4 regions of the Streptomyces glaucosporus genome follow, and region 1 is predicted to be linked to each of the others. Evidence: riboswitches for the same ligand, from Rfam matches in the RefSeq annotation. Region 1 holds a riboswitch; each other region holds the start of a gene.
What was found. A riboswitch is a leader RNA that binds a small molecule or an ion and turns the genes downstream of it on or off. The one in region 1 is predicted to bind cyclic di-AMP.

Region 1 (3,025 bases):
GGCGGCACGGTCTACGCGGAGCGCCCCGACCTCGCCAGCCGCAGCCAGCAGATCGCGGTGGCCGAGAGGATCCTGGCCGACCAGGGCCCGGACGCCTGGCCCGCCTGCGGCGTCAACGCCGGGCTGCGCTACGACTCCACGGGCGAGGCGCCCGCCATCGACCCCGGCGACGTCCTGCCGTCCGAGGAGGAGTCGTCCACCCCGCCGGCCGGGCGGGACGGCCGCGGGAGCGGGACGGAGAGCGGCGGGACGGAGGACTCCGGGAAGTCCGGGAAGTCCGACGGCGGCGCCGCCGACGGCACGGCCGGCTCCGGTGACGCCGCCGGCGGCTCCGGCGGCGCGGGGAGGGACGCGGAGGCGGACCCGTCCGGCGGGAAGCCGGCGGACGGGCCGGAGGAGAGGACCGCCGGGTCCGGCGCCGGGACGCGCGGCGACGCCGCCGACCGGGAGGCGGGCACCGGCAGGCACCGCGGCGAGCGCGACCCGCGGGAGCTGGAACTGGAGGCGGCCGAGCGGACGGACGGCCGGGAGGCCGCACGGGACGAACGGTCCGGCCCGGAGGCCGGGCGCACGGACCGCTCCGCCGAGCGCGCCGACGGCGAGGGCCCCCTGACGGCGGACGGGGGCTACCGCGTCCAGCCCGGGGACTCGCTCTCGGCGATCGCACTGGAGCACGACGTGCGAGGCGGCTGGACGGAGTTGTACGAGACCAACAGGGAAGTCGTGGGCGACGACCCGGACCTGATCCTCCCGGGGCAGGAGCTCGCCCTCGGCTGAGGACGGGGCCGCGGAATGACCCTCCTGGGCTATTGCGGCGTGTCCTTCCTGTCCGGCCTAACGTGCTGTGTCTGACCTGCGCGATTCATCCTTGTTCGCATCAAGAAGGGTGAATGCTTGGTTTCTGACATGCTTTGAGGTGTATGCCCGGGTGTGCTTACCGTCTTCTCGCTCGCACCGCGAGTGCCACCGACCGCAGCGCCGAATCCTGCCGGCGGCCGGTGGCCAGTCGTCGCGTCAGCGCCGATGGCAGGAGCGGGGGAACCAGGTAGGCGCCGCCGAGGTCCGCACGGACCGGAGCGGCTCGGGGTGAAGCCGAGCGGGGACGTCCGTTCCCGTCCGGCCGGGCTGCTCACGGTCCGAACCCGACAGCTCACCTCGCAGGCGTCGGTGAGAAGGACGTCCATGCTGTTCACCGGCAAGCGTCATGACAGTCGTACCGCCAAGGCGGTCCGCGCGGCCGCGCTGACCGGCGCCGCGGGTGCGGCGATCGCCGTTCCGCTGTCGGGCGCGCAGAGCGCGTCGGCGGCGTCCGTGGACACCTGGGAGCGGGTGGCCCGGTGCGAGTCCGGCGGCAACTGGTCCATCAACACCGGCAACGGCTACTACGGCGGCCTCCAGTTCGCGCAGGCGAGCTGGGAGGCCGCCGGCGGTCTCCGGTACGCCCCGCGCGCCGACCTGGCCACCAGGGACCAGCAGATCGCCGTCGCCGAGCGCCTGCTGGCCATGCAGGGACCGGGCGCCTGGGGCTGTGCGGAGGAGGGCGGCCTCACCGCCGACGGGCCGGCGGCCGAGGTGGACCCGGACGGCGGCTCCGACGGCGGCCGGAAGGGGCACTCCCGGTTCCAGGCCCGGTCGCAGACCCGGTCGCAGGCTCAGGGCCAGTCCCGGTACCGGTCCCGGCCGGCGTCCCGGGCCGGCGGCCACGACGGGCGGGACGGGCGGCGGGCCGGGGACCGCGACAAGGCCGGGGCCGGGGACCGCGACAAGGCCGGGGCCGGCACCTACACCGTGCGGGCGGGGGACACCCTGCGCATGATCGCGGCCGAGCACGGCACCACCTGGCAGCAGCTCTACGAGGCGAACAGGGACGTGGTGGGCGACGACCCCAACCTGATCTTCCCGGGCCAGAAGCTCCGCGTCTGACGCGCGGGGCGCCCGCCCGGTCCGCGACCCGGCGGCGCCAACCCGGTGCGGTGTGTCACCCCTCTTGCGGAGGACGCCCCGCACCGGGTTTATTTAATTTGGAAACAAATTGCTCGTCCCTCTCCTGAGCTGCGCTTTCATCCGCCGTTAAGCCGTACGGCATGGGCTGTCGGCCGGGTCGCGCGCACGGTGCGGATAGGCTCAGGGGGCTGAGACCCGAGACACATGCCCGACATACACGAAGGAGATCCTCGTGCCGTCCATCGACGTCGTAGTGGCCCGCGAGATCCTCGACTCGCGAGGCAACCCCACGGTCGAGGTCGAGGTCGGCCTCGACGACGGCAGCACCGGCCGTGCGGCCGTCCCGTCCGGCGCCTCGACCGGCGCCTTCGAGGCCCTGGAACTGCGTGACGGAGACAAGGGCCGCTACGGCGGCAAGGGCGTCGAGAAGGCCGTCCTCGCCGTCATCGAGCAGATCGGCCCGGAGCTGGTCGGGTACGACGCCACCGAGCAGCGCCTGATCGACCAGGCGATGTTCGACCTGGACGCCACCCCGGACAAGTCCTCGCTCGGCGCCAACGCCATCCTCGGCGTCTCGCTGGCCGTCGCGCACGCCGCCTCCGAGGCGTCCGACCTGCCGCTGTTCCGCTACCTCGGCGGCCCGAACGCCCACCTGCTGCCGGTGCCGATGATGAACATCCTCAACGGCGGCGCGCACGCGGACTCCAACGTCGACATCCAGGAGTTCATGATCGCCCCCATCGGCGCGGAGTCCTTCTCCGAGGCCCTGCGCTGGGGCACCGAGGTCTACCACACCCTCAAGAAGGTGCTGAAGGAGCGCGGTCTGTCCACCGGCCTGGGCGACGAGGGCGGCTTCGCCCCGAACCTGGGCTCCAACCGCGAGGCGCTCGACCTCATCATGGAGGCCATCCGGCAGGCCGGTTACACCCCCGGCCAGGACGTCGCCCTCGCCCTGGACGTGGCCGCCACCGAGTTCCACAAGGACGGCCGTTACGTCTTCGAGGGCAAGGAGCGCACCGCCGCCGAGATGACCGCGTACTACGCGGAGCTGGTCGACGCCTACCCGCTGGTCTCCATCGAG
Region 2 (3,025 bases), on a different contig from region 1:
GGCTGGACGAGATCCCGCACGAGCTGGCCAACCCCGCCCGCCGGGCGGCCATCGCGCTCTCCGGCGAGCTGTTCCCGGGCGCCTCCCGGCTCTCCCGTCCCCGCCAGGGCGCCCAGGAGACCATCGAGCGCATCGACGCCGCGGCCGTGCGCTCCTTCTACGAGACGCACGTGCGGCCCTCGGCCGCCACGGCCGTGGTGGTCGGCGACTTCACCGGGGTGGACCTGGACAAGTCGCTCGCCGACACCCTCGGCGCCTGGACCGGTACCTCCGCGGAGCCCCTGCGGGTGCCGCCGATCACGGCCGACGACACGGGCCGGGTGGTCATCGTCGACCGTCCCGGCTCGGTGCAGACCCAGCTCCTCATCGGCCGGGTCGGCCCGGACCGGCACGACCGCGTCTGGCCCGCCCAGGTGCTCGGCACGTACTGCCTGGGCGGCACGCTCACCTCCCGCCTGGACCGGGTGCTGCGCGAGGAGAAGGGCTACACCTACGGCGTGCGCGCCTTCGCCCAGGTGCTGCGGTCGGCCCCGGACGGCACCGGCGCCTCCCTGCTGGCGATCAACGGCTCGGTGGCCACCGATGTGACGGGGCCCGCACTGGCCGACCTGTGGCAGGTGCTGCGCACCCTGGCCGAGGAGGGCCTCACCGACGCGGAGCGGGACGCGGCCGTGCAGAACCTGGTGGGTGTCGCCCCGCTGCGGTACGAGACGGCGGCGGCCGTGGCCGACACCCTCGCCGATCAGGTGGAGCAGCACCTGCCCGACGACTACCAGGCGCAGCTCTACGCCCGCCTCGCCGAGACCGGCACCGTGGAGGCGACGGCGGCGGTCGTCGCCGCCTTCCCGGCCGACCGCCTGGTGACGGTCCTGGTGGGGGACGCGTCACAGATCGCCGGCCCGGTGCGGGACCTGGGGATCGGAGAGGTGACGGTCGTCACCGACTGAGGGGGAGCCGGACGATCCGGTGGTGACGGCCGTCACGGCCCGGAAGGGGTCGCGGCGCGCCCGGGGTGACGGCCGTCACGGGTTCAAGAGGGCCGCGGCACACCGGAGGTGACGGCCGCCACATCGGGGAAGTGGCGGCCGTCACGTTCGGGCGGCCGGCAAGTCCCCTCAGGACCGGGGCCCTTGGTGTGCTTGTCATATCAAGGGCCTTTGTCATGGGCGGATTGGCGCTTCCGGTGGAAGCGGGATGTGGCATGAGATACAAAATGCCCGATTTGTTTGCTTGCTCAAGCGTGGCCGTTTAGCTTCGAATCCGTTGGCCGTCAGAAGCGCCCACGTCCGTGGCCGCCGGCCTGCGCATCGCCGAGTCCCCCGTCTGGGGGAGCCGGGGACCCACCCTCCGCCTCCAGCGCGCGAGGGGTATCCCACCGGGGTGAATCGAGCCGAGTGCTCGTAGGAGACCTTCCTGCTCCGAACCCGTCAGCTAACCCGGTAGGCGACACGGAAGGAAAGGAGCACGCCGCACATGGCGTTCACCCGTGCCACCGAGAAGGTCACCGAGAAGGTCACCGCCTTCACCGGGAAGCTCTCCGAGAAGCACCAGCTCTCCGGCCGCGCCGTCCGCACGGGCGCCGGCCTGCTGGGAGCCGCCACCCTCGCCGCCACCGGCGTGGTGGGCACCATCGCCACCCCCGCCGTCGCCGACTCGGGCGACACCCACAAGACCTACGCCCTGGGCTTCGCGCAGGCGATGGCCGTCGGCGACACGATCGCCGACGACGTCCGGGCCCAGGCCGAGGCGCAGCAGCGCGCGGCCGACGTCTCGCGCGAGAAGGCCGAGGAGATCGCCGCCGCCAAGGCCGCCAAGGCCGAGAAGGTCGCCAAGGAGCGCGAGGCCGCGCGCAAGGCCGCCGCGGCCGAGGAGGCCGCCCGGGAGCGCGCCGCGACCGAGGAGCGCCGCGCCGAGCGGGCCGCCGAGCGCCGTGCCGCGAGCGGTTACGTCGACCCGGTCGCGGGCGTGAACACCACCACCCTGTACAAGCAGGCCGGCGCCTCCTGGTCCTCCGGCACGCACAGCGGCGTCGACTTCGCCGCCGCCTCCGGCACCCCCGTGCGGGCCGTGGGCCCGGGCACCGTGGTGACGGTCGGCTGGGGCGGCGCGTACGGCAACCAGGTCGTCATCCGCCACGACGACGGCCGCTACACCCAGTACGGCCACCTGTCCGCCACGAGCGTGAGCCCCGGCCAGCGGGTCGAGGGCGGCCGGCAGATCGGCGCGGTCGGCTCCACCGGCAACAGCACCGGTCCGCACCTCCACTTCGAGGCCCGTACCGGCGCCTACTACGGCTCCGACATCGACCCGGTCGCCTACCTGGCGGCCAAGGGCGTCGACGTCCGCTGATCCCCGGACGGGACCCCGGAGCGACACGGACGCGACCGCGGAGATCGAGCGCCCCCGGCCATACGGCCGGGGGCGCCTCCGCGTCCGGCGGGCCCGCGCCGGGAGGCATGTTTTCCGCCTGTTCTCCGGTGGGCATCGGAATTTCCGTGGCGGTGGAATACAGTTCGAGTCTGCGGAGCCATCGGAAACGCGGAGACGACGGCGGAGGTCGGCCCATGCGCATTTCGGCGCACATGGTGTGCACTGCGGTCCGCGACGACATCGTCTCCGGCTTCTTCCCGCCCGGCGCCCGGCTCACCGAGGAACTGCTCGGCAGGCGCTACGGCGTCTCGCGGATCCCGGTGCGCGAGGCGCTGCGCACCCTGGAGTCGGAGGGCTTCGTGACCACCCGCCGGCACGCGGGCGCCTGCGTCGCCGAACCCACCGAGCAGGAGGCGGCCGACCTGCTCGACGTCCGGGCCCTGCTGGAGCCGCTGGGCACCGCCCGGGCGGCCCGGCGGCGCACCGAGGCGCAGCTGGGGGTGCTGCGCGGCCTGGTCCGTCTGGGGCAGCAGCGCGCCGAGCAGGGCCACCTCTCCGACCTGCGGGTCCTGGGGGACTGGTACCACGACACCCTGGCCCGGGCGTCCGGCAGCCCGACCCTGGCCGCACTGCTCACGCAACTGCGCCGCAAGAT
Region 3 (3,025 bases), on a different contig from region 1:
CACAGCGAGTTGCGGCTGGCCTCGGTCCGCCGGGTCGCGGAGGCCGTCCAGCTCGCCGTGCTGCCCGTCCCGCCCTCCCGGATCGGGGACCTGAGGTTCGCGGTGCGCTACGAGGCCGCGCAGGTGAACGCCCTCATCGGCGGTGACATGTACGGCGTGCAGCGGACGCCGCACGGGGTGCGGATGCTGGTGGGCGACGTCCGGGGCAAGGGGCTGGACGCGGTGGCCGTGGTCACCGTGGTGTTCGGCGCCTTCCGGGAGGCGGCCGAGACGGAACCGGACCTGGGCTCGGTCGCGGACCGGATCGAGCACTCCCTGGTCCGGGAGAGGGGGCAGCGGGGCGGGGCCGGCCGGCTGGAGGGGTTCGTCACGGCCGTCCTGGCGGAGGTCCCGGCCGGGGCGCCGGGCACCCTGCGGATCGTCAACCGGGGCCACCCGCCGCCCCTGCTGCTCCCCGCGGACGGGGCGTCCCCGCGGCTGCTGGAGCCGGACTCCTACGCCCTGCCGCTGGGACTGGGGGACCTGGCGGTCGGGGGCGGCCACGCGGAGCCGGTGCCCTTCCCGCCCGGCAGCCTGCTGCTGCTCTACACGGACGGGCTGACCGAGGCGCGGAACGCCGCGGGCGCCTTCTACGACCCGGTGGCGCGGCTGCGCGGCCGGCGATTCACCGGTCCGGGCGCCCTCCTGGACGCGCTCGTCGAGGACGTCGGCGCGTACACGGGGGGCGGCACGGACGACGACATGGCGATGCTGGCGGTCATGCGCGAGCCCGCCACCCCGCCCGCCGCGCGGTGACCGTGCGTGAGCGGCGTGCAGCTCTCCGCATAACATCTGAGACAACGTCAGAAAGTGTGACGCGTGTCTCCGGCGGAATTCCGGCGGCAACTCGCCCGGATTGAGCAGTTATTGACCCGTTAAGTCCTCCCTGAAATTACTTCCGCTTTAAAGGGGAGACTTGGAATCCCGAGCGCCCCTCTATTAACGTTCGATAACGCAGCGCGGTCGTCACTGCCGCCGTAAGAGGCGGCACCGTGCGCCGTCGCCGAATCCTGAACGCGCGGCCTCACCGCACCGGGAGGCCGGGCCCAGGGAACCGGGGAACCACCAATTGGGGTGAATCGGGCCGTACCGCGTGTACGACCCGTAGGAGACCTTCCTGCTCCGAACCCGTCAGCTAACCCGGTAGGCGAGAAGGAAGGAAAGGAGAGCGCCCCCGTGGCGTCCAGCAGCCAGGCCCCCGAGGCCCCCCGGGTCTCGCACGACCCGCACACCGCCGGTTTCGTCCCGTTCGGCCCGGAGGGGGACGGGGACCGCCCGGCGTGGAACCCCACCGAGGACTCCATACGCCCGGTCCGCGGCCGGCACCGCGTGGTCAAGCAGCGCAGCGGCGGCATGGCGCGCAGCGGGGCCGTCCTCGGCGTCGGCATGATCGCCGCGGTCGGCGCGGGCGGCATCGCCACGGCCAAGGAGAAGTCCCCGGCCGCGATCTCCATGCCCGACCTGGGCGCCGTCGCCGAGAACATCCCCGGCATCGGCGGACTGGTGGGCGACTCGGAATCCTCCGACGGCGGAGAGGCCGGCGAGACCGAGGCCCTGATCGCCCAGGCCGCCTTCGGCGCCGGGACCGAGGACGTCGCCGCCGACCCCCTGACCGCGGACGCCGGCGAGGCCCTGCGGGCGCGCATCCTCCAGCAGGCCGACCAGCAGCAGACGGACGCCGTCCAGGCTGCCCTCGAGGACGCCGCCGCCCAGGCCGCGGACGAGGCCGCCGAGGAAGCCGCGGACAAGGCCGCCGACGAGGAGGCCGAACGCAAGCGCAAGGCGGCCGAGGCGGCCAAGCGGAGGGCCGAGGCCGAGCGCCTCGCCAAGCTCGCCGCCAGCTACACCCTCCCCCTCTCCTCGTACCAGCTGACCTCCACCTTCGGCCAGTCCGGCTCGATGTGGTCCAGCACCCACACCGGCCTGGACTTCGCGGCCCCCTCCGGCACCCCCGTCAAGGCCGTGCACAGCGGCGAGATCGTCGAGGCCGGCTGGGCAGGCTCCTACGGCTACCGCATCGTCCTCAAGCTCGACGACGGCACCGAGGTCTGGTACTGCCACCTGTCGTCCATGACCAGGACGAGCGGCAAGGTGACGACCGGCGACGTGATCGGCCGCGTCGGCTCCACCGGCAACTCCTCCGGCCCGCACCTCCACATGGAGGTCCGCCCGGGCGGCGGCGACCCGATCGACCCGCTGACCTGGCTGCGCAGCAAGGGCCAGAACATCTGACCCACTCCCCGCCCGCCGCCTCCGGGATGCGGGCCGGGCAGTGCCCGCACACCCCCGTGCCCCGGCGGCCCTGGTGACCACCCCCCGACACCAGGGCCGCCGGCCTTTCCGTACACCGCCGGCCCTCCCGCCCGCCGCCGGGGTCCGGCCGCGCCGTGCGGCTCAGCGCCGCGGCTGCCCGTACGCGCGCCCCACGGTGAGCCGCACCACCAGCCGGCGGTCGGCGACCATGGCCCGGCGGTAGTCGTCCCAGTCGGGGTGCTCGCCCCGGATCGCCCGGTAGACCTCGACCAGCTCCTCGACGGTGGCGTCGTGCGGATCGGCCGCCACGGGCGTCAGCTCGGCCAGCCCCTCCACCACCGTCCAGGCCCAGCCGTCCTCGCTGGTGACGTGGAAGCTCGCGCGGGGGTCGCGGGCGAGGTTGCGGGCCTTGGCCCGGTCGGCGGTGACGGAGACCCTGATGAGCTGCCGCCCGGGATCGTAGGCGTAGTTCACGTTGGACAGCTGCGGCCGGCCGTCCCGCTTGAGGGTGACCAGCACCCCCAGGTCGCGCTCGGCGAGCAGGGAGAGCAGGGCGTCCTGCGGGGTGCCTCCGGTGTTCGCGCTGCCGTTCGCGCTGTCGTTCCCGGTGTTTCCGCTGTCGTTCCCGGTGTTCGCGGCCACGGTGGGTCGGTCCCTTCGTCGGCGGGCGGCGTGGTGTGCCGTACGGCTCAACGAACCGGCGACCCGGCCGATTCCAGGGGACGCGCCCCGG
Region 4 (3,025 bases), on a different contig from region 1:
GATCATCGACAACCAGGGCATCGCCTTCCAGCTCGCCGACATGCGGACCCGCATCGACGCGGCCCGCCTCCTGGTGTGGCGGGCCTCGTGGATGGCGGCGGCGGGCAAGCCCTTCGAGGCCGCCGAGGGATCGATGTCCAAGCTGTTCGCGGGGGAGACCGCGAAGGCCGTCACCGCCCAGGCGATCCAGATCCTCGGCGGCAACGGCTTCACCCGGGAGTACCCGGTGGAGCGCATGCACCGGGACGCCGCGATCTACACGATCTTCGAGGGGACCAGCGAGATCCAGCGCCTGGTCATCGCCCGCACGATCTCGGGCATGCACATCCGCTGACGTCCCACCGGGCCGCCGCTCCCCGGCGGCGGCCCGGCCTGGTTCGCTCCCGCTCCTCCGCCCGCCGCACCGTCCGGCGGGCGCCGTCCACGGCTGTCGCGGCCCGCGGTGACCGTCCCCCGGGGGTCCGCGCGGCACCGCTGCCGGGGCCGGATCCAACGCGGACCCCGGCGGGGGCCGGGGGCGCGCCGGCCCGGGGCGGCCGGGACCTCCCCGCCGGCCCCTTCCCCGTGTCCCCCGTTCCGGTGGCGGCCGCGACGCGCCACCGCGTCGACACCTCACGGCCGGGAACCGGTCCCGCCCGGCGCACCGCCGCCCGCCGCACACTCCGGTTCCGCCCCCTTCCCGCTCCGGACCCGCCCGCCGGCAGCTCCCGGTCCGCCCGCGACCCGGCCGCCGTCCGCACGGCCCCTCCGGCAGGAGCGCCGGCGCCGCGAGGCCCCTGGGCGGACCCGGCGGGAAGACCCGCCCCCCGGCGCCGCGGACGTCTTCGCCGCCGCGAACCGCATTCGTCCCGGCGTGCCCGGCCTCCCGCCCCGGACCCCGCGGCGGCACGCGGACCCGCGCGGGTCACCCGACACGAGGACGGCCATTCGAGCTGATCACACCGGCGCGCCCGGTTCCGGGAGCCAGCTCCCGCCGGGCCGCCGCACTGCCGGAGAGCTCCCGGCAGCCGCTGCTCAGAGGCCGTGTCAGGGCACAATGACCGGGGCCGTGGAGACGCTCGGGACTCCGGACGCACAGAAGTGAACAAATTCACAGATACCGTCAGATCTCCCAACAAAGCGAGTTCTTGACGCACTATCCGTAGACGAGGCAAGTCCCCGCCACCGGGCGGGGCGCCCGGGCGGACGCCGAATCCTGCCGCCGTCCGGGTGAGAGACGGACCATGACGAATCGGCAGGAGCGGGAGACCCAAGCAGGACCGGGCCGCGCACGACGCGGCCCTTGGGGTGAAGCCACATCAGGTGGCCGGGCAACTTCGCCGGCCCGAACCCGACAGGTCATCTTTCGCAGGCGGATGACGAAGGGTTAGTTCATGTCCGCGTATCCGCGCATACCTGGACTCGTGTCCCGGGCAGCCGTCACCTCCGCCGTCACCGCCGCGACGCTCGCGGGGACGGCGCTGGTCCCGGCCGCCACCCCCGACGCCGAGGCGCTGACCCCGGCCGGCAAGGCACTCAAGGTAGCGGCCTCCAAGAAGGGGGCGCCCTACCAGTACGGCGCCGCCGGGCCGAACCGCTTCGACTGCTCGGGACTCACCCAGTACTCCTACAAGAAGGCGGGCAAGAAGCTGCCGCGCACCGCGGCGGCCCAGTACAACCGCACCAAGCACATCTCCGCCAAGTCCCGGAAGAAGGGCGACCTGGTGTTCTTCCACTCCGGCGGCAGCGTCTACCACGTCGGCATCTACGCCGGCGACGGGCGGATCTGGCACTCCCCGAAGCCGGGGAAGACCGTCCGCAAGGAGAAGATCTGGACCAAGAGCGTGCGGTACGGGCGCGTGAAGTGACCCCGGGCCGGGCTCGACGGACCCGGTGACGGCGCGCCGCGGACATCCGTCCGCGGCGCGCCGTCGGCACGTTCGGCCCCGGTTCGGCTCTCCGCGATTCCGCCGGGGCGTGGAGCCGTTCCGCCGCACCGCCCGGACGGGCGGGCTCGCCCCCATGAGACTTCTGGTACTGGGCGGAACGGAGTTCGTCGGCCGGGCGGTCGCCGAGGAGGCACTGGCCCGGGACTGGCAGGTGACCGTCTTCCGCCGGGGACAGCACGCCGCGCCCGCCGGCGCCGCGGAACTGCTGGGCGACCGCACGGCCGACGGCGGTCCGGACGCCCTGGGCGATCTCCCCGTGCCGGACCGGTTCGTCCTTGCGGTCGGACCGCACCAGGTGGGCGCCGGGCCGTTCGGCGATGCAGGCTTCGAACTCCCGCCCGGCGAAGCCCTTGTCGGCGAGGATTGCCTGCCCGGTGCGGATCAGGCGGTGGTCGCGCTCCGGCAGCGCGGCCATCACCTCGCGCTCGCCGGGTTCGGGGTGGGCCAGGCACCAGGTGACGGGCATGCCCTCGGCGGTGGTGACCAGGTAGAGCCGCCGGCCCCAGAAGAACCGGGGGTGGCCGCGGCGGTATCCGTAGCCGGCGTGCCCGGCCAGGCCGGAGCGTTTGACCGTCTCGCGGGAGGCCGCGCACGGCAGTGGGGTGGAGTCGACCAGCCGCAGGTCGTCGTGCCAGGTGGGCACCTGCCGGGCCAGTGCCTCGATCACCTGGCTGATCAGCGGCCCGGCCGCGTTCAGGCGCTTGGTGCGGGCGGACTGCCGGGGCAGGCAGCGGAACAGGTGTCCCGGCCGGGCATGTGCGAAGCGGATCCGGTGCCGAGCCGAGGGGAAACCGGGCAGGGCCTGGGCGACCTCGAGGCACAACAGGTCGGCGTCCGTCGGTTTCGGAGGTCGCCCGATCCGGCGGCATGGCGCCACGTGGTCGTCGATGAACACGTACAGTGCCGCCGGAAGGGCGTCCAGGGTTGTCTTCACACACTGACCAACGGGCGCCCTTCGCCATGGTCGCGACCAGGACAGACACCGGACTCATTCATCTGGCGGCGGGACTGCGCTGCCGGCCCGCCGCCGGGGCGGCGGCCGACGCCTGGGCCTGGCTCCGGAGCCTGGACGGGGAGCCGCCCCGGCGCCCGGACCG

Region 2: another riboswitch for cyclic di-AMP. It lies ahead of ABD358_RS13465 (M23 family metallopeptidase); the one in region 1 lies ahead of ABD358_RS02175 (transglycosylase family protein).
Region 3: another riboswitch for cyclic di-AMP. It lies ahead of ABD358_RS19755 (M23 family metallopeptidase); the one in region 1 lies ahead of ABD358_RS02175 (transglycosylase family protein).
Region 4: another riboswitch for cyclic di-AMP. It lies ahead of ABD358_RS08305 (C40 family peptidase); the one in region 1 lies ahead of ABD358_RS02175 (transglycosylase family protein).

The regions. Positions count from the first base shown of each region.
Region 1 covers NZ_BAAATJ010000002.1:6,496-9,520, reverse strand. The annotation lists gene ABD358_RS02180 (transglycosylase family protein) at 1-777, shown strand, start outside; cyclic di-AMP (ydaO/yuaA leader) riboswitch at 1,009-1,179, shown strand; gene ABD358_RS02175 (transglycosylase family protein) at 1,183-1,923, shown strand; gene eno (phosphopyruvate hydratase) at 2,177-3,025, shown strand, end outside.
Region 2 covers NZ_BAAATJ010000010.1:140,748-143,772, forward strand. The annotation lists gene ABD358_RS13460 (M16 family metallopeptidase) at 1-947, shown strand, start outside; cyclic di-AMP (ydaO/yuaA leader) riboswitch at 1,299-1,461, shown strand; gene ABD358_RS13465 (M23 family metallopeptidase) at 1,474-2,349, shown strand; gene ABD358_RS13470 (GntR family transcriptional regulator) at 2,565-3,025, shown strand, end outside.
Region 3 covers NZ_BAAATJ010000019.1:96,271-99,295, forward strand. The annotation lists gene ABD358_RS19750 (PP2C family protein-serine/threonine phosphatase) at 1-795, shown strand, start outside; cyclic di-AMP (ydaO/yuaA leader) riboswitch at 1,033-1,203, shown strand; gene ABD358_RS19755 (M23 family metallopeptidase) at 1,216-2,271, shown strand; gene ABD358_RS19760 (PPOX class F420-dependent oxidoreductase) at 2,434-2,844, opposite strand; gene ABD358_RS19765 (antibiotic biosynthesis monooxygenase family protein) at 2,982-3,025, opposite strand, start outside.
Region 4 covers NZ_BAAATJ010000005.1:104,468-107,492, reverse strand. The annotation lists gene ABD358_RS08310 (acyl-CoA dehydrogenase family protein) at 1-334, shown strand, start outside; cyclic di-AMP (ydaO/yuaA leader) riboswitch at 1,215-1,369, shown strand; gene ABD358_RS08305 (C40 family peptidase) at 1,374-1,847, shown strand; partial or broken gene ABD358_RS08300 (NAD-dependent epimerase/dehydratase family protein) at 2,002-2,172, shown strand; partial or broken gene ABD358_RS28410 (transposase family protein) at 2,170-2,862, opposite strand.